2 regions of the Finegoldia dalianensis genome follow, and region 2 is predicted to be linked to the other one. Evidence: predicted binding sites of a transcription regulator. Region 2 holds the regulator's gene; the other holds the start of a gene.
What was found. The regulator HrcA, encoded in region 2, represses chaperone genes, less so after heat shock. The targets are predictions, from matches to a motif close to ATTAGCACTCNATANTATNGAGTGCTAAT.

Region 1: a site for HrcA is predicted at 4,472-4,500, ahead of ABDJ34_RS01825 (co-chaperone GroES). Genes of this name have one in related genera too.

The regions. Positions count from the first base shown of each region.
Region 1 covers NZ_JBDLBQ010000001.1:337,852-348,902, forward strand. Annotated here, with positions in the region: gene ABDJ34_RS01800 (HD domain-containing protein) at 1-324, opposite strand, end outside; gene folE (GTP cyclohydrolase I FolE) at 324-878, opposite strand; THF riboswitch at 981-1,069, opposite strand; gene ABDJ34_RS01810 (hypothetical protein) at 1,099-1,314, opposite strand; gene ABDJ34_RS01815 (YcjF family protein) at 1,307-2,425, opposite strand; gene groL (chaperonin GroEL) at 2,531-4,150, opposite strand; gene ABDJ34_RS01825 (co-chaperone GroES) at 4,164-4,448, opposite strand; gene ABDJ34_RS01830 (DNA-3-methyladenine glycosylase family protein) at 4,627-5,511, opposite strand; gene ABDJ34_RS01835 (Glu/Leu/Phe/Val family dehydrogenase) at 5,511-6,776, opposite strand; gene ABDJ34_RS01840 (glycine--tRNA ligase) at 6,781-8,178, opposite strand; gene ABDJ34_RS01845 (SOS response-associated peptidase) at 8,407-8,811, opposite strand; gene ABDJ34_RS01850 (hypothetical protein) at 8,808-8,990, opposite strand; gene lgt (prolipoprotein diacylglyceryl transferase) at 9,030-9,776, opposite strand; gene ABDJ34_RS01860 (YebC/PmpR family DNA-binding transcriptional regulator) at 9,779-10,504, opposite strand; gene ABDJ34_RS01865 (NAD+ synthase) at 10,517-11,051, opposite strand, start outside.
Region 2 covers NZ_JBDLBQ010000001.1:226,195-237,245, reverse strand. Annotated here, with positions in the region: gene ABDJ34_RS01325 (DNA internalization-related competence protein ComEC/Rec2) at 1-842, shown strand, start outside; gene holA (DNA polymerase III subunit delta) at 808-1,806, shown strand; gene rpsT (30S ribosomal protein S20) at 1,860-2,123, opposite strand; gene lepB (signal peptidase I) at 2,246-2,770, shown strand; gene lepA (translation elongation factor 4) at 2,780-4,591, shown strand; gene hemW (radical SAM family heme chaperone HemW) at 4,639-5,742, shown strand; gene hrcA (heat-inducible transcriptional repressor HrcA) at 5,823-6,869, shown strand; gene ABDJ34_RS01290 (nucleotide exchange factor GrpE) at 6,859-7,419, shown strand; gene dnaK (molecular chaperone DnaK) at 7,462-9,288, shown strand; gene dnaJ (molecular chaperone DnaJ) at 9,387-10,505, shown strand; gene prmA (50S ribosomal protein L11 methyltransferase) at 10,505-11,051, shown strand, end outside.

The sequences.
Region 1 (11,051 bases), 110 kb from region 2:
ATTAATTATTCGTTGCTTTGACTCATCATTAAAATCTAAATCTTTCAAAATTTCTTGTGCAATTTCTTGTGATAATATACTGTGATTAATCCCTGTATCTACTTCGTCAGCTCTTCCCAAATCATGCAAAAGCGCAGTAACATATATTAAATCCTTATCAATATTCAGATTCTCTTCTAAGTTAATAATATAGCAGATTCTAGCTACATCCATAAGATGAGAGAAATCATGTTTGCAAAATACACGAGTTTTCTCGTCATCTTCAATTTTATTTATTTTTTTATTAAATAATTTGTGATTAAGGACAATGTCGGTATTTTTCATTATAATCCCATTAATCTGTATGCTTCGTTTTTCAAATCTAAATCTTCTTCAAAAGCTCCTCTTGCTACTGAAGTCATTGTTGAAGTACCTGGTTTTTTAACTCCTCTCATATTCATGCACATGTGTTCAGCTTCAATAGTGACCAAACATCCTTTACAATTTAAATATTCCATTAATGCATCAGCTATTTCGATATTTAAACGTTCTTGTAATTGTGGTTTTTTTGAATACACGTCAACAGTTCTAGCTAATTTTGATAAACCAGCAACTCTTTTATCAGGAATATAAGCAATATTAACCTTTCCCCAAAAAGGTAGTAAGTGATGTTCACACATTGAATAGAAAGGAATGTCCTTTTCTATAACCATATTATCATCAACTATTTCAAAAGATTTTGACAAATGCACTTTCGCATCTTGATTTAGTCCACTAAAAATTTCTTCGTACATTCTAGCTACTCTTTGAGGTGTTTCCAATAAACCTTCCCTGTTTGGGTTTTCACCAATAGCTTCTATTATCATTGACACTGCTTGTTCAATTTTTTCTTTATCCATTTAAATCCCTCTCTTTTATAAAAATATAAGAGCACCCGAGAGTGCTCCACAAAAAAAGCATTATCCTATATTTCAAAGATAATGCTCCCACTAATTCATGTTATCAGCGGAAGCGGCATTGATATCGCAATAATTTCGTTAATGGGCAACTCCCTATCCCATTACACTAAACGCATCAACCCTACTCTGTAATTACTATTATACCACACTTATGTGTTTTTTAATCTTGATATTTTAACCCATCAAAGTGAAAATAGTCAATCATATCATCATCTTCATAGATAATGATATCAGATGGTTCTCTATTTCTTTCAGCTACATTGAAACAGTCTTCAAGCTTTGCGTATTCAACAGCTCTGCAAGTATTTTGAACTGCAAAATCAAAATTTCCATCTTTATATTTTTCAATAAAATCTTTTTTTGTTAAATCATTCATCGTCTTTCTTCTTCCTATTCTTCAAATATTCTGTGTAAGTTTTTTGCATTAATTTTTCAATTTCAGAAAAATCCATATTAATTCCCAATTTTTCTCTTTTAGCAATATAACTCAAAACCTCTATATAACTCATCGCTAACGCCGTGGTCATTATAGATGCAGTCGCTGCAGATATTAAACCGCCAGCTAAGCTACCTACACCTGGAATAAACTTCAACGCATTCGTTACTATGAATCTTCCCGCAAAAGTAGCTCCTCCTGTTCCTCCAATTGCCGCTATGATTGAAGCAACTCTTTGTTTATCCATCGATATTCCAAATATAGAATTAATGTGAGCTATCATTCCAATTTGCATAGGCACTAAAATGGAGGCATCTGAGAAAGGTATAGGAACAAATCCAATACCAAAAGCTGTTTTTATATATCTTTTTGCCCAACGTCTTGCCGTTTTTGCTTTTAAATCAATATCGACATGTTGGGCATTAATAAAAGAATTTTTAATTTCCTCATCTAAAAGTTCAAAACTTTTAGTCATTAGCTCTTTTAATCCTTTTTCTTCAATAACCATATCGTTAATGCGATATGGTTTTGCAAGTATTTCGATAACATCTGCCACATCTAAATTCAAATTCTTAATATAGTCTTTTAATTTTTCAGAATTTTCTCCTAGTGATTGCGTTAAGACTATGATTACTGGAGCAAATTGTTTTAAGGAATTAATAAGAGCTATTTCAGAATCTTCTATCCTAGATCCATTTGAGTTAATACAATAATATATCAAATGAATTCTATCTTTTTCACCTTGACGTTTTAAATCTTTTAATAAAGTTGTTATTTCTGTAAGAACTTCTCTTTGATTTTGTGAGTTTAGTTCGAGTCCTTGAGTATCGTATAAATTAATAGGAATATTTTCCTTAGTAATTTTTTGCAAATATTTAGTGACAGGCTTTCCTACACCTGTCTCCACCAAATTATCTCTAAACATTCCATTAATTAACGTTGATTTACCAACTCCAGTTTTTCCAACCAATAAAATATTGATTGGACTCATTTTTTGTATTTCTTCACTTGTTTTGCCAAGCACTTCATTTATTAAATCGTAATTATTCATTATCTCACCAACTTATTGTATATATACCCGATATTCATTTTCAACTAACATTTTTAATTCATTGCATAAAAAAAGATGAGGAATATCTCCTCACCTTTGATTTGTCTACATATACGCGCCAGGACCTGGTTGAGGCATAGCTGGTTCGTCTTCTTTTATAGAAACTACTGCTGCTTCTGTAGTCAATAATAAACTTGCAACAGATGCTGCATTTTGTAATGCAGATAATGTTACTTTTGTTGGATCTACAATACCAGCTTTTAACATATCTACATATTCACCTTTGTATGCATCAAATCCAATTCCTTTGTCTTTGTTTTTAACATTTTCAACTATAACAGATCCATCGATTCCGGCATTAATTGCGATTTGTTTTACAGGTTCTTCTAACGCTTTTAGAATTATCTTAACTCCTGTTTTTTCATCGCCTTCAACTTCATCGACAAGTTTTTCAACTTCTTCAAGAACATCCAAGAGAACTGTTCCACCACCAGCTACAATGCCCTCTTCAACTGCCGCTCTGGTAGCTGCAAGTGCATCTTCTATTCTCAATTTTCTTTCTTTTAATTCTGTTTCTGTAGCTGCTCCAACTTCAATCACAGCAACTCCACCAGATAATTTCGCTAATCTTTCTTGAAGTTTTTCTCTATCATATTCAGAATCAGTTTCAGGAATTCTGTTTTGAATTTGGTTAATTCTTTCTTCTATCTTAGATTGTTCACCATTTCCGTCAACAATAGTCGTCTTGTCTTTTGATACATTAACTTTTCTTGCTCTTCCTAGCATATCAAACGATGCATCTTTCAATTCGATTCCCAAATCTTCTGTGATCAATTGAGCTCCAGTTAAAATACAGATATCTTCAAGCATTTCTTTTCTTCTATCCCCAAAGCCTGGTGCCTTCACTGCTACACAGTTGAATGTTCCTCTGATTTTATTTAAAACTAAAGTTGCTAATGCTTCACCTTCAACATCTTCTGCAATTATAAATAATGGCTTACCTTGTTGAACAACTTGTTCTAACAATGGTAATATATCTTGAATATTTGTAATTTTTCTGTCAGTAACTAAAATGAATGGATCTTCCATTGCTGCTACCATTTTATCTGAATCAGAAACCATGTAAGGAGATACGTATCCTCTATCGAATTCCATACCTTCTACAACATTTAATGTAGTTCCCATAGATTTTGATTCTTCAACAGTAATTACACCATTATTTCCAACTTTTTCCATAGCTTCTGCAATTAGTTTACCAATAGTTTCATCAGCTGCTGATACGCTACCAACATTTGCAATTTCTTCTTTTGTAGTAACACTGTGACTTCTTGCTTTAATAGCTTCCACAGATTTTTCAACAGCTTTTCTGATACCTTTTTGTAAAACAATTGGATTAGCACCAGCCGCTAAGTTCTTCAAACCTTCTCTAATAATTGCTTGTGCTAAAAGTGTTGCAGTAGTGGTACCATCACCTGCTACATCATTAGTTTTAGTAGCTACTTCTTTTACTAATTGTGCACCCATGTTTTCGTATTCATCTTCAAGTTCAATTTCTCTTGCAATTGAAACACCGTCATTTGTAATCAATGGTGCGCCGTATTCTTTATCCAAAACTACGTTACGACCTTTAGGTCCCAATGTTACTTTAACTGTATCTGATAATTTATTAATACCTTCTACCATGCTTTTACGAGCATCGTCTGAAAATTTGATTTGTTTTGCCATAAAATTTATCCTCCTATTCTACAACTGCTAGAATATCTTCATATTTAACTAATATATATTCTGTGTCTTCTAGTTTTATTTCTGTTCCAGCGTATTTTGAGTATATAACTTTATCTCCAACTTTAATATTGCCTTTCATTTTTTCATCTTCTTCTACTTCAGATCCAATAGCTAAAACTTCTGCATAAACAGGAGCTTCTTTGGCTGAAGATGGGAGAACTATTCCAGAGAATGTTTTTTCTTCTTCTTTTTCTTGTTTTTTTAATACTAATCTATCACCAATAGGTTTTAAATTCATGATATCCTCCTTCAGAATCTTTTGTTAGCACTCTAACCTGTTGAGTGTTAATCCTCTTATATAATAAACCACGTTTTTGTTTTAATCAAACGTATTTATTAGCATTTGAAAGCAAATAGCTCAATTTATTTTGATATTTCTCATTTTAATTCTATTTTTTATGAAGAAATTCTCAAAGTTATTTTCCGATTGTGTTTTCTCTTCCATAGTAGAATAAATATTGCTGTGCATATCCAGCATAATCTCCGAATAAATCGTCAGCGTATTTTGCAATTAAATTTTTATTTGTTGCTTCTTTAATAAACAAATATTCCATAACTCGTTTAATCCACACATCAACTGGAAATGTATTATGTCTGTTGTATGAAAAAAGCATTATACAATCAGCAACTTTTGGTCCTACTCCAGGAAGTTTAATTAATTCTTTTCTTAATTCTTCATTTGATAAGTTATCTACTTCCAAAATATCAAACTCATTATTCGCAACCATTTTTGACACATCTACAATTCTTTTATCTCTGAATCCAACGCGGCACACTTCTCTCATTTCTTCCACTGGTACTTTTGCTAAATCTTCAGGCTTAGGAAAAGAATATAAATTTCTACCGTTAAATTCTCCCAAAAATTTTCCGTAATTTTCACAAATTATATTTACGGATTTCATAATTCTAGGTATTTGATTGTTTGCTGAGATTATGAATGAAATTATTGTAGAAAATTTATCTTGATTTAATATTCTGATTCCATCACCATATTCTAATGCGTTTTTTAAAGTTTCATTGAAAGATAATTTTTCTTTGATTTCTGAATAATCTGTTTTCAAATCAAAATAATTTTCCCATTTTTTATAGTAATCATCTTCTGTACAGTTTTTGATATAAACGTAATCTCCAACCAAACTTACATTACAGTACATATCACCATCAACAGTTGTATAGGACATATCGTCTTCTTTGTACCATCTAAACGCCTGCCCACATTCAAAAATGTGGGTAGGGTTAAAAGATGATTGTTTAATTTTAGTAAGTTTTAGTTCATCATTAAATTCTATTTGTGTTTGCATTAATACCATCCGCGTATTTTCATTGTCTCGCTAATCTTTTTGATTGAATGTACATAAGCAGCTTGTCTCAATGTTATATTAAGCTTTTCAGATAATTTCCAAATTTCATCAAATGATTTATTAATCAATTGATATTCTTTGTCTCTGACTTCTTCCTCAGACCAATAATATCCCGCTTTATTTTGTACCCATTCAAAATAAGATACAGTGACCCCACCAGAGTTTGCTAAAATATCTGGAACAATAACTACATTTTTTTCATTTAAGATTTCATCTGCATCCTTTGTTATAGGTCCATTTGCACCTTCTACAATGATTTTCGCTTTAATTGAATTAACATTTTCAGTTGTAATTGCATTTTCTAAAGCTGCAGGTATAATAACATCTACATCTGCTGAGAAAAAATCCTCATTTGAAATTACTTCGCATCCTTCAATACTAGCAAAGTCTTTTTCTTTAGTCTTAGAAATTTTGAAACATTCATCAAAATTAAATCCGTCTTTTTTATAAATTGCAAATACTCCCCTTTGCTTGTTATACTCCATAATGTATTTGACTTTCATGCCATGTTCAAGAACGTATTTTAATGTATAAATCCCAACATTACCTAATCCTTGTAAAGCAACACTTGTTTCTTCTAATTTTTTATTTAAATTTAGAACAGCTTTTTTAGCGCTTAAAGCTACTGAAAATCCTGTAGCTTCTGTTCTTCCCAAAGATCCTCCAAATTCAATTGGTTTACCAGTGAAAGTTCCCATTTGATTAGTACCAGTTAATTTGTTATACTCATCAGCCATCCAACTCATAATTTTCCCATTTGTATTAACATCTGGGGCTGGAATATCAAAATCTTCTCCTAAATATTTGTACATTCCATCAACGAATCCCCTGGATAATCTTTCCAATTCCCCTTCAGAAAGTTTAGATGGATCTACAATTATTCCACCTTTTCCTCCACCATAAGGTAGATTAGTTACTTGACATTTAAAAGTCATCCATATAGACAAAGCTTTAACTTCATCCAAGTTAACATCTTCTCTAAATCTCAAACCACCTTTTGTAGGACCCATTGCATTATTATGTTGTGATCTGTATCCTTTAAATACTTTCATTGATCCATCATCCATTTTCACCGGAATATTTATCTCAATTACTCTGTAAGGATCTTTCAATAATTCATAAATGCTATCGTCTAATTTTAAAATTTCGCAAGCTCTTTTAATTTGATATCTTGCGTTTTCCAACGGATTTAATGTTTCTGTCATATAATTAAAACTCCATTTCTTTATTAACAAATTCTATAATTTCTTCAACTGTCATTCTTTTTTGTTCCATAGTATCTCTATCTCTGATAGTAACAGTATTATCTTCTAAAGTATCAAAATCAATAGTTACACAATATGGAGTTCCTGCTTCGTCTTCTCTTCTGTATCTCTTACCAATTGAACCAGCATCATCAAAATGAGTCATGAAATTCTTAGCTAATTCATTATAAACTTCCATTGCCTTATCATTTAATTTTTTAGTTAAAGGAAGAACTGCAACTTTATATGCCGCTAATGCAGGATGAATTTTTAAAACAGTTCTTGTAGAGTTGTCTTCTAATTGTTCTTCTTCATAAGCATCACATAAGAAAGTTAAAAACATTCTGTCTACACCTACAGATGGTTCTATGCAATATGGAATATATTTTTCGTTTGTTGTTGGATCCATATATTCTAGTTTTTCTCCAGAACCTTCACTGTGTTTTGACAAATCGTAATCAGTTCTATCGGCAATACCCCACAATTCTCCCCATCCAAATGGGAATAGATATTCAAAGTCTGTTGTCGCTTTTGAATAGAATGATAATTCTTCTTGTTCATGGTCTCTAAGTCTCAAGTTTTCTTCTCTAATTCCCAAATTCAATAAGAATTCTTTACAGAAGTTTCTCCAATATTCGAACCATTCCAAATCAGTTCCTGGTTCACAGAAGAATTCTAGTTCCATTTGTTCAAATTCTCTTGTTCTGAAAATAAAGTTACCTGGAGTTATTTCGTTTCTGAATGATTTACCTATTTGACCAATTCCAAAAGGAATTTTCTTTCTTGAAGTTCTTTGAACATTCTTAAAGTTCACAAAAATACCTTGTGCTGTTTCAGGTCTCAAATAAATTTCAGATTTATTATCTTCAGTAACACCTTGGAAAGTTTTGAACATCAAGTTGAATTTTCTGATATCAGTAAAATTATGCTTACCGCATTCAGGACATTTGATGTTTTCTTTTTCAATAATATCCAATAATTCTTCTTCTGATTTTCCGTCTAATCCAGTTATTTCTTCATTTTTTTCATCCATGAAATAGTCTTCGATTAATTTATCAGCTCTAAATCTAGATTTACATTCTTTACAGTCGATTAATGGGTCTGAGAATCCACCAACATGACCAGATACTACCCAAGTTTGAGGATTCATAAGGATAGCTGCATCCAAACCAACATTGTAAGGGCTTTGTTGGATAAATTTTTTCCACCAAGCTCTTTTTATATTATTTTTGATTTCAACACCTAATGAACCGTAGTCCCAAGTATTTGATAATCCTCCATAGATTTCACTACCAGGAAATATTATTCCCCTTGATTTACATAAGCTTACTATTTTCTCCATAGTTTTTTCTTCGTTTTTCATAAAACCCTCCATTTTTTTGAATAATAAAAAATCCCCGAAGTAAAACTTCAGGGACGAAATGTAATTTCCGCGGTTCCACCCTAATTATGATAAAACATCACTCTTAGAATTATTAGCTCCAGACTGCCGTTATAACTTGTTAATTTTCACCACACATTAACTCTCTGTAATTGTTATATTATTTATCTTTCTTCGCTTTTCAATATTCATATAAATTATATCATAAATTTACAAAAAAGTTAATTGACTGTCCGATAAATTTTCCATATCTAAGTTAATAAAATTATCCAACAAAAACTCGTGAATTTCTTTGGAATTTTCTCCGTGAAAATATGTTTGTTCAAAAGATTGCGGCAATATAATTGGCATTCTAGTATGAATTTCAGCTATTAATCCTTTTGCTTCTGTGGTAAGCATACTCACATGTCTTATACTTGTTTCTTGACTTTTGTATTCTCTGAAAATACCTGCGATAGAAAATATTTGTTGATTCGCAACAGTTAATCTATACTTATCTTTATTATTCTTATTCCACTCAAAAAAAGCAGTTGCTGGAATCAAGCATCTTCTGCATTCGAAATCTTCCTTGAAAAACTTTGAAGTATAAATCTTTTCAATCCTAGAATTTATTATAGATTTTTCATAAAATCAACATCTATTCCCCACCTCATATGATCAAATTCGTCACATAAAGTTAAAATTTGTTGACCAGGAAATACTTCTGTTTTCGGATTAAATTTTGTGATTTGTTTTTTATTGTATCTTTTCAATAAATCAAGTTTACTTATATTCAGTTCAAATCTAGAACACAAATATATCACCTCTTTTATATTTGTAAAAAGCCAGATGAGTTACTTTTCATCTGACTTAATAATTTGCTTTTTGTATTTAATTTGTAAAATTATTCCTGCAATTACAATTGCAATACTCACTAATTGACTCACTCTTAATGCTCCAATGTACAAGCTATCAGTTCTGAGTCCTTCTACAAAAAACCTCAATATTCCGTATAAAATCATGTACAAACTTGTTACTTGTCCATCGAATTTTTTCTTGTTTTTAAATATATACACCAATAATAAAAATATTATAAAATCTCCTAGTGATTCATATAAGAATGTAGGATGAACTTTTACACCATCTATTGTAATTGCCCAAGGAAGATTAGTTGGAGTACCATAGGCTTCTTTGTTAATAAAATTACCCCATCTACCAATTGCTTGTCCCAATGCAATCGCAGGCATAAAAATATCTAGCAACTTCAAAAATTTAAGATTTTTCTTTTTACAAATAACGTAACAAGTAATAACTGCGGCAATTATTCCTCCATAAATCGCTAATCCACCACCGCGAATATCGATGATTTCTCCTAAATTTTTGGAATAATAATCCCATTCGAATATCACATAATATGCCCTCGCTCCTACAATTGCAAGAGGAAGTGCCCACACTAAAATGTCCAATATGGTATTTTCTGAAATTTTCTCTAATTTGGCTAACTTTACAGCTACAACATAGCCCAAAATTACTCCTAAAGTAATTAATATTCCATACCACATTATATCTATTCCAAAAATCGAAAAAGCTACTCTGTCCATTTTTATTCGTTATCCCAGTTATGACTTACTTGTTGCACGTCATCACTATCTTCAAGATTATCTATTAATTTTTCCATTTTATCTACATTTGATTCGTCGTTAATTTTAACGTAATTTGATGGTTCATAAACCAAATCAGATTTTACGAATTTATATCCCTTATCTAACAAAGTATCTCTTACTTGTGCAAAATCTTCCATTGCTGTGTTGATTACAAAAATTCCATCATCAGCTTCAAAATCTTCTGCTCCAGCATCTAAACTGTCCATCATTACTTCTTCTTCATCCAAAGATTCTGCGTCAATTAATAACAGACCTTTTCTTTGGAACATGAATGATACAGAACCATTTTGTCCAAGATTTCCGCCGAATTTATCAAAATAATGTCTAACATCTGAAGCAGTTCTATTTCTATTGTCTGTCAAACATTCAACTATAACTGCAACTCCTTCTGGACCATATCCTTCGTATACTATGTTTTCGTAGTTTGCAGAATCTCCATCGCCACTCGCTTTTTTGATTGCTCTGTCTATGTTATCGTTAGGCATATTTTCAGCACGAGCTTTTTCTATAACAGATTTTAAGCTAGGATTGTATTCAGGATCAGCTCCACCTTCTCTAACAGCAACAGTTATCGCTCTTGCCATTTTTGTGAATACTTTACCTCTTCTAGCATCTTCACTACCCTTTTTGTTTTTTATTTTGCTCCATTTATTATGTCCTGACATAAAATCACATCCTTAATATTTATTTCTATCGAACTCAAATGATTTCGCAAATTTTCTTTTATGTTCGCTTTGTTTAATTTTTTTATCAATCAAATTTTTTGACTTAGTTTCAGAATTATTCATCAAATAATTATCTAGCTCTTCGTAAGTAAACCCAAACTCATCTTCATCTGTTTGACCTTCCCACAAACCAGCGCTAGGTTTTTTATTAATAATTACATCTGGAACGCCTAAAACTTTTGCCATCTCAAAAATTTCTGTTTTGTATAAATTCAAAAGTGGCATAAGATCAGCTCCACTGTCGCCGTATTTTGTAAAATATCCAGTCATAAATTCGGAACGATTTGATCCGGATAATACCATATAACCATTATTTTGAGCATAATAGTACAACGTCAACATTCTAAGTCTTGGCTTAATATTTGATACTGCCATTTCTACAGAAGTTTTTTCAAAAGTTTGTATCAATGCATCAAAACCATCATTCAAATCGACTTTTTTACAATTCAAATCAATCGCTTCTGCTAATATTCTCGCATCTTCTTCA
Region 2 (11,051 bases):
ATATTGGTCAAGGTGATTGCTTACTTGTAAGACAATATTTTAAAAGTTTTATGATAGATACAGGAGGTTCATACAAATCAGAAGATAAATCTGGAACTTACCTTGTAGAATATCTTCACAAAATAGGTTTAAATAATCTTGATTATGTATTCTTGACTCATTTTGATGAAGATCATAGTAAAAATTTAATTAATATTAACAAATCTTATAATCCAATAGTTTTATCTAGAACTAATGGAGAAAAAATATTAAAAAGCAAGTATAATCAAAATAACCATTACGTAAATCTACAAAATAATCAATTACTAAAAATTGGAAATGTTTATATCAAAGTCATTGATAAATCCATAAGTGATGAAGAGAACGATAAATCTATAGTTTATAAAGTATATGTTAATGATATTTCATTACTAATCACAGGAGACATTTCTGCAGAATATGAAAGAAATATTTTAAATGAAGATATAACATCTGATGTGTTGAAAATTTCCCATCACGGAAGTAAAAACAGTTCAGATTTAAATTTCTTAAAAAAGGTTAATCCCAAATTATCTATTATTTCTGTAGGTCTAAGAAATGATTATGGACACCCACATCATCAAACGTTAGATAATTTAAATAAACTAAATATTCCAATAAAAAGAACTGATAAAGATGGAAACATTGAGATTGTATCAAGCAAGATATTTAATACTATAAGATCTAATAGAGATAAATATTCGATTTTTAATTTTTTAGTGAAAGAACAAAATTCAATTATTACAACAATTTTCGTATTATATTACTTTAAGAATAGAGGAGCAAAAGATGGATTTTTCATTGGCGAAACAAAAATTAGATAATAATTTGTTGTCTAATCTAATTTTAATACACGGAGAAGAAAAATTTTATATAGAAAAATACCTGTCATTAATAAAAGAGCACTACAATGCTCAAAGTTTTGATGAATACGAATTATCAGATTTCGAAAAAATATATAGTTCTTCTGAAACTATTCCTATGTTTAGTGATAAAAGACTCATTTTAATCGATGATGTAGATTTAACTAAAACAGGAATTTCAAAAAACAAGGAAAGTATTGATAATATATTACCTTATATTAAAGATATTCCAGAGTATACTTTGATTATAATGACATCATACGGAAATGTATTTAAGTCTAAATTTTTAAAAGAAATAATAAACTATGGATCAGATATTGAATTCAATAAGTTAAACAGAAATCAATTAAAAGCTTATATAATAAACTACCTAAAAGGGAAGAAGATTAATAATAATATCGTTAATATTTTTATTGAATATTCTCTTTATCTTATAAAAAATTCTGAAAAGACTTTAATTGATGTTAATAATGAATTAGATAAGTTTATAAACTTAGAGAAAGATGAAATAACAGAACATGATTTGAATTCTCTAATAAATCAATATGATAAAAATATTTTTGATTTAACAGATTCAATAGCATTAAAAGATTTATCTAAGACGATATATTACTTAAATTTACTTATAAATGACACATCAGACACTTTTAAAACACTTCATATGGTTATTAGATTATTTAGAAATTTATTATATATAAAAGAACTTCTACGTTTGAAAGTTTCGCAAACTGAAATCACAAAGAGAGTAAAAATATCATCATACGAATTAAATAAAGTTCAAAATTTTGTGAAAAATTGGAGATATGACCAGTTAAGATTTGCGATTCATAAAATGTATGAAATAGAAACTACATTAAAAACAAATACGTTAAATTCTAAGTACTATATAGAAAATAGTATTTGCGAAATTTTAGCAAAAAAATAAAGGTTGAATTTACTTCAACCTTTAAATAATGTAATGGATCCTTTACATTATTTCTATGCTAATTTGTTTAATTCTTTAGCCATTCTGCTAATTTTTTTAGCTGCACTGTTTTTAGAAATTGTGTTCTTACTTGCAGCTTGGTCAATCTTTTTAGTTGCTAAATTAAATAATTTAGTAGCGTCTTCTTTATCGTTTTTTTCAACAGCTGCTTCAAATTTCTTTATGAAAGTTTTGATAGCTGATTTTTTAGATTTATTTCTAGCTGTTTCAAGTTTAGTTACATCAATTCTTTTAATTGCTGATTTAATATTTGCCATAATATCCCTCCTTTATTTTTGAACAGTGTTATTATTATACACTATAGAATTAATTATTTCAAGTAATCTAGAACATTAATTGTAAATTATGTTATAATAGGTTGGTAAAGAATGGTGATAGTATGAAGAAATTTTTAAATAGTAAGTTTTCAAATTTGCTATTTGCAATATTTATAGCTTTAGTAGTATGTTTCGTAATAAAAACTTTTATTTTAGAAACACAAATAGTAAAATCATCAAATATGAGTCCCACTTTAACTTCTGGAGATTTTGTTCTCATTAACAAATTAAACAAAATTACTGGATATATTAAAAAAACTGATATAGTTCAGTATCATGATCAGAAGAATTCAGAATCTAATATTGCAAGAGTTATTGCAATGCCTAAGGATTCAGTGGAAATTATAAATGATGATATTTTTGTTAATGGAAAAAGAATATATGAACCTTATATTCTACTACAACAGTCCAAAAAATTAAACAACAATAAATGGGTTTTAAGTAAAGATGAATATTTTGTTATAAATGATAATAGAGAACTAGATGATTATAATGACAGCAGGTATATCGGACCCATTAATAAAGATTCAATAATCGGTGTTGTTTTCTTTAGATTATATCCTGTTGATAAGATTGGTTCGATTTAGGAGATTTAAATGAAACACGATAAAAAATACATAAGAAATTTTTCAATAATAGCGCATATAGATCATGGCAAATCAACTTTAGCTGATAGATTGATTGAAGAGACAGGTATGCTTACTCATAGAGAAATGAGTGAACAGGTTTTGGATTCTATGGATTTAGAACGCGAAAGAGGTATAACTATCAAATTAAAAGCCATTAAGTTATCTTATAAGGCTAAAGATGGTAATGTATATAACCTAAATTTAATAGATACACCTGGTCATGTTGATTTTACTTATGAAGTAAGTAGATCATTAAAAGCGTGTGAAGGTGCAGTATTAATTGTCGATGCAACACAAGGTGTAGAAGCGCAAACATTAGGAAATGTATACTTGGCCATCGACCAAAATTTAGAAATTTTACCTGTAATAAATAAAATTGATTTGCCAAGTGCCGACATTGATTTTGCCAAAAAAGAAATAGAAGATATTATTGGATTAGATGCTGAAAATGTTCCTGCAGTATCGGCGAAAGAAGGAATAAATATAGTAGATGTTTTAGAAGACATAGTAAACAACGTTCCTGCACCAATTGGAGACGAAAATAAGCCTCTAAAGGCATTAATATTTGACTCATATTACGATTTTTATAAAGGCGTTGTCGTTTATGTCAGAGTTTTTGATGGTTGTATAAAGCCAGGATCTGAAATTTTAATGATGTCTACTAACAAATCATTTGAAGTTACTGAATGTGGTTACACATCTTCCGGAATGATAAGCACAGATGAAATTAGCGCTGGAGATGTAGGATATGTTGTCTGCAGTATCAAAAATGTAAAAGATGCTAGAGTAGGTGACACTATAACAGATAAAAACAATCCTGTAAATAAACCTCTGGAGGGATATAAGCAAGTTACACCAATGGTTTATTGTGGTATTTATCCTGCTGAAGGTGAAGATTTCAATTCTGTAAGAGATGCACTAGAAAAACTTCAAGTTAATGACGCAGCTTTAACATTTGAAAATGAAACATCAATCGCACTAGGTTTTGGATTGAGATGTGGATTTTTAGGGTTGTTACACATGGAAATTATTCAAGAAAGATTAGATAGAGAGTTTGACTTAGATATCATTGCTACTGCTCCAAGTGTAATATATAAAGTTCATAAAAAAGATGGAACTGAAGTAGAAATACAAAATCCTACAAATTTCCCAAAGGAAACTGAAATTGATTATGTTGAAGAGCCTGTTGTTCATGCAGAAATCATGACTCCTACAGATTATGTCGGAGTAATTATGGAACTTTGTCAAGGAAAAAGAGGAACTTTCATAGATATGACTTACCTTGATGAAAAAAGAGTAACAATAAAATACAAATTACCATTAAATGAAGTAATTTATGATTTTTATGATGCTTTAAAATCAAAAACAAGAGGTTACGCATCTTTGGATTATGAATTAATTGGTTATGAAAAATCTGATTTAATTAAACTAGAAATAATGATTAATTCAGAAAAAGTTGACGCGTTAACATTAATTGTTCACGAAGATTTAGCTTATGAAAGAGCAAGAAAAATAGTAACGAAACTTAAAGATGAAATACCAAGACATCAATTTGTAATTCCTGTACAAGCTGCAATAGGAAATAAAATTATCGCAAGAGAAACTATAAAAGCATACAGAAAAGATGTACTTGCTAAGTGTTACGGTGGAGATATAACTAGAAAGCGTAAACTATTAGAAAAACAAAAAGAAGGTAAAAAGCGAATGAGATCTGTAGGTAGCGTAGATGTTCCTCAAGAAGCTTTCTTATCAGTCTTAAAATATGATGAAGGAAATTAAATTTGTTAAGCCAAGCGAAAGTTTGGCTTATTTTTATAGGAGGAGTTATGAAAGGAATCTATATTCACATACCTTTTTGTGCTTATAAGTGTAATTATTGTGATTTTTCAACAATGACGAAACAATACCAAAGAGTTGATGAATACTTTGATTTATTACAAAAAGAAATAAATATGTACAAAAATCCTAATGACAGAATAGATACCATTTATATAGGAGGAGGAACACCGAATCTTGTGGATTCTAAATATATTGAAAAAACGTATAACGTAATAGATAGCTGTTTTAACTTACAATTAAAGGAATTTACTATTGAATGTAATCCGGAGTTCGTCACAAAAGAAAAAATAGAAAACTATAAAAAAGTTGGTATAGATAGAATATCATTGGGAGTTCAATCATTTAATGATCAGTACAACAAATTTTTAGGAAGACAGCATACAGTATCGGATGTTTTTAAGTCATTTGAAATAATTAAAGGTTACATTGATAATATTTCAATTGATTTAATATTTGGATTTCCAAATCAAACCTTAGAGTCTCTAGATAATGATCTTTATTATATTAGGAAACTTAATCCAAACCATGTTTCTTGGTATAACATGATATTAGAACCTGGAACAAAATTTTACAAAAACTATAAAGACATAAATAGAAATGATGATATAGAATACGAAATGTATATGAAGATTTGTAATGGTTTAGAAAATTATAAACACTACGAAATTTCTAATTTTGCAAAAGATAATTTTGAATCCATTCACAACAAGATTTATTGGAAAGACGAGCAGTATTATGGATTTGGTTTATCTTCATCTGGATATTTAAATCAACTGAGATATACAAATGAGTTTTTCTACCCCGATTACAAAAACAAAATATTACAAAATGAAAAGCCTATTAGTTTTTCTGAGAAAATTGATTTAGAAAAAAGAGAGTTTGAATTCATAATAACCAATATGAGATTAAAAGATGGATTAGATTTAAAAGAATACTTTCAAAAATTTGGCATAAATTTATATACGAATAACAAAAAATTAATCGATAACTGGATTAATAAAGGATTGTTAACTTTAAACAACAACCATATAAGCTTTACAAATCAAGGCTTTTTCGTGTCAAATAGTTTTTTCGTAGATATTTTAGTATAACACTTGACACAGTATAAATCGTAGTGTATAATTTTATTATCACTCAAGGTAATAGGTTGCTAACAAAAAGAGGTGAGGTCTTGAATGAAAATTTAACACAAAGAAAATTTAATATCTTACTCGCTACTATAGACAATTATATAAAGACTGCTCAGCCAATAGGGTCTCGAGTTTTATCAAAGAATTATAATATAGGTTTCAGTCCAGCAACTATCAGAAATGAAATGAGCGACTTAGGTGATTTGGGATATTTAGTTCAATCTCATATTTCATCAGGAAGAATTCCGTCGCAAAAAGCTTTCAGATTGTATGTGGATTATATTCTAGACAAACTTTATAAAACTGATGATTCTAGCTCTTCGTTAATGTCTATAAGAAAACCCTATGAAAGAATTGTTGAACCTGAGAAATTAATTAAATCTTCTTCTCAATTCATTTCTGAGATAACTCAGTATCCAGTTATTTCTATGTTAAAAAAATCAGATAGGATGCATTTATCTCACATAGAGTTACTTCCAATTAGCGAATATAATTATGTTTTATTAACGTTATATGATTCTGGTGATTTAAATCATACTGTGATTTCATCAGAACAAGTCATAGAACCAAATGAATTAATTAAGATTAATTTTCTATTGAAGAAACTTTTTTTAGGAAAAAATCTAAATGAAGTTTATGATAATTTAGACGAATTTTCTTCAAAATATAAATATAATGATCTTTTTAAAGGTGCAATTACCGATATTATTGAAAATGAAAGAGATAAGTTATCTTCAATGTATGTATCCGTTGAAGGTTTATCAAATATTTTCAAGTATAGTGAATACAGCGACTTAGACAAAGTCAAAAGCATAATAGAATACCTTGAAGACAAAGATAAAATAGTGAATATTCTTAATTCTTCAGATAATTTCTTGGACATTAAAGTGGGAGATGAAAATAACGAACAATCACTTGTTGAAAACACAATCATCAAGAGTTCTTATTTCTTCAACAAAAATAACATAGGTGTTATAGCTATTGTTGCTCCTATGAGAATGAATTATGAACTTTCAATAGAAGCTATGTTTAAATTATCTAGAAGAATTAATGGATTAATTATTAGGGGGGATTATTATGAAAGATAATGAAGAAAATTTAAAACAAAGTCAATCTTCTGAAGAGTTAAAAAACGAAGATCAAAACTTGGAAAAAGAAGATTTAAATAAAAACGAAAATGAGTCAATAAAAGAAGAAGTTGATAATGATAAAGATGAAATTGTAAATACTGAAATAGAGGATTTAAAAGACTCTTTAAAAAGATTACAAGCGGATTTTATCAATTATAAGAATAGAACAAATAGAGAAAGACAACAGTCTATTGAATTAGCCAACGAGTCTTTGATTTTGAAAATTCTACCTATAATAGATGATTTAGATAGAGCTATTGATAGTAAAGAAGAAAAAGATGAGTTCTCTAGTGGTGTTGAATTAATTAGAGACAACCTTCTATTATCACTAAAAGATTTTGGCTTGCAAGAAGTAGATTGTTCAGACAAATTTGATCCAAACTATCATCATGCAGTTATTACTGAAGATAGTGATAATGGTTCAGATATGATATTAGAAGTATTCCAAAAAGGATACATTTTAAATAATAAATGCATCAGACCTGCAATGGTCAAAGTTAGTAAATAAGAATTTTAAATATAGATAAAAATCTAAAAGGAGGATTTTATAATGAGTAAAGTAATAGGTATTGATTTAGGTACAACAAATTCAGCAGTAGCAGTTATGGAAGGTGGAGAATCTGTTATAGTTCCTAACTCTGAAGGTAATAGAACTACTCCATCAATTGTAGCATTTACTAAAGATGGTGAAAGATTAGTTGGTGAAACAGCAAAAAGACAAGCAATTACAAATCCAGACAGAACAATCACATCAATTAAAAGAGAAATGGGTACTGAATACAAAGTAAACATTGATGGTAAAGATTATTCTCCAGAAGAAATTTCAGCAATGATTTTGCAAAAATTAAAAGCTGACACTGAAAGTTATTTAGGAGAAGAAGTTACAGAAGCAGTAATTACTGTTCCAGCTTACTTTACAGACTCTCAAAGACAAGCAACTAAAAACGCTGGTAAGATTGCTGGTTTAAACGTAAAAAGAATAATCAACGAACCAACAGCGGCTGCATTGGCTTATGGTATTGATAAAGAAACTGATCAACACAAAGTTATGGTTTATGACTTAGGTGGTGGTACATTCGACGTTTCAATCCTTGAAGTTGGAGATGGCGTATTCGAAGTATTAGCTACACGTGGTAACAACAGACTAGGTGGAGATGATTTTGATGAAAAATTATTAAACTATCTTGCAGATGAATTCATGAAACAAAATAGTGTGGATTTGAGAAAAGATGCTACTTCTAAACAAAGACTTAAAGATGCAGCAGAAAACGCTAAGAAAGAACTATCTACAAGAGTTTCTACTAATGTTAACTTACCATTTATTTCTGCAGTAAATGGAACTCCAGTTCATTTAAATATGGATATTACAAGATCAAAATTTGATGAATTAACATCAGACTTGGTTGAAGAATCTTTAAAACCAGTAAGACAAGCACTAGAAGATGCTGGATTAAGTCACAACGATATTGAAAAAGTTTTATTAGTTGGTGGTTCTACAAGAATTCCAGCTGTTCAAGAAGCTGTTAAAAAATTAATAGGAAAAAATCCACAAAAAGATATTAACCCAGATGAATGTGTTGCTATTGGTGCAGCATTACAAGGTGGAGTATTAACTGGTGAAGTAAAAGATTTATTGTTACTTGATGTAACACCTTTATCATTAGGTATCGAAACTTTAGGTGGAGTATGTACAAAATTAATCGAAAGAAACACTACAATCCCAACTAAAAAATCTCAAGTATTTACAACAGCAGCTGACGGTCAAACATCCGTGGAAATCAAAGTGCTACAAGGCGAAAGAGAAATGGCAGCTGACAATACTTTGTTAGGACAATTCAACTTAACTGAAATTCCAGCAGCCCCAAGAGGAGTACCTCAAATTGAAGTAACATTTGATATTGATGCGAATGGTATTGTAAACGTAAGTGCTAAAGATTTAGGATCTGGAAAACAACAAGCTATGACAATTACTTCTTCAACTAAAATGAGCGATGAAGAAATCAAGAGAAAAGTTGACGAAGCAAGTAAGTATGCTGAAGAAGATAAAAACAAAAAAGAAACTATTGAAACAAAGAATAACGCTGAATCTGTAATTTACCAAGTTGAAAAGACAATCAAAGACTTAGGCGACAAAGTTTCAGAATCCGAAAAATCTGATATCAATTCAAAGGTAGAAGCTTTAAAATCAATCCTAGACTCAGGAGATAACAACGATATTAAAGCTAAGACAGATGAATTAACTCAAGAAATGTACAAATTAAGTTCTAAACTATATGAAAACACAGCTCAACAACCAGGAGCTTCACAAGAATCTAAAAAAGATGATGATGTTGTAGATGCTGATTATGAAGTTGTTGATGACGACGAAAATAAATAATAGCTAAAAAATCTTAAAAAAGGGGTAAAATTCTTACCCCTTGATTTTTTTGTATCTTTTAGTAAAATAGATAAGTCAGTAGATTAGGATGGTGAATAATGAAAAATTTGTACGAAATACTTGAGATTAATGAAAACGCAACTCAAGAAGAAATAAAAAAATCATATAGAAAATTAGCGAAAAAATATCATCCAGATATAAACAGTGGTGATCCTGGAGCTGAAAATAAATTTAAAGAAATTAACGGAGCATATGAGGTTTTAGGTGATAAAGAAAAAAGAAAAAAATACGATATGTACGGAGATAGAATATTTGATCAAGGATCAGGTGGAGGATTTTCAGATATCGGTGATATATTTGGTGATTTTTTCGGTGATATATTTGGTGGTTTTAGTTCTAGATCATATTCTAGAAATCCAAATGCCCCTAGAAAAGGTTCTAATATTCAAGTTGAACTGGAAATAGATTTTGAAGATTCAATTAACGGTATTAAAAAAGAAATTTCTTATAAGAAAAAGGTAAAATGTCATGTTTGTAATGGCGATGGAGCAAAGCCAGGAACAAAAAAGAGAAAATGCGATAAATGTAATGGTACTGGTATCATAAACGATACTAAAAGAACACCTTTTGGAATTTTTACACAACAATCAGAATGTGATAAATGTCATGGGGAAGGCTATGTAATCGATGAAAAATGTGAAAATTGTAAAGGTAAAGGATACGAAGTTCAAAGAAAAACAATAAACATTACTATACCTAAAGGAATAAACAATGGAGCTATCATGAGTGTAAAGGGCGAAGGTAATGATGGCGAAAACAATGGTAGTCCAGGCGACTTATATGTTATCATAAAGATTAGAGAACATGAATTTTTCAGAAGAATTAATAATGATATTGTTTTTGATATGCCTATCACATATGCTCAGGCTGTACTTGGTTCAAAAATTGAAGTTCCAACTTTAGATGGCATAGAAGAATTTGAACTTCCAGAAGGAACTCAACCAAATACAACATTTAAACTTAAATCAAAGGGAGTTCCATATTTAAATTCTAATACAAGAGGAGACATATTATTTACTGTTAAGATCATTGTTCCTAAAAAAATAAATAAAGCTCAAAAAGAAAAATTGATTGAATTTTCAGAAAGTATGAATCAAGAATTAAATGTAAATGAAAAGAAATCAATATTTGATAAAATAAAGGATATGTTTGAATAATGGAAAAATGGCTAAGCTTTGATATTAAATGTCCAAAAGGATATGACGAAATCATAAGTTCTATACTATACGATTTAGGAATAGAAAATTTACAAATAGATGATTATCAAGATGTTTTAGATTTTAAGAAAGATCAACCTTACTGGGTGGTAATAGACGACGAAGATTTTACACCACATGATAATGTAATCATTAAAGCTTTTTACGAAGATGATAAAGTAAATTATGAAGAAATTGAAGCAAAAATTAATGAATTCTCTATCAATAACAAGATAGATGTTCAAATTAGTAAGAACAAAGAAATTGATGATATGGACTGGGCTAATGAATGGAAAAAGTATTACGAACCATTTTATATTGGTAATATTCTTATAAAACCTAGCTGGATTGAAATAGATGAAACAGATCTCACCGTGTTAGAAATTAATCCAGGAATGGCATTTGGTACAGGACTCCACGAAACAACAAACTTATGTATTGAACAACTTCAACAGCTGCAGCTTGATAATAAGAGTGTTTTAGACATTGGTTGTGGATCAGGAATAC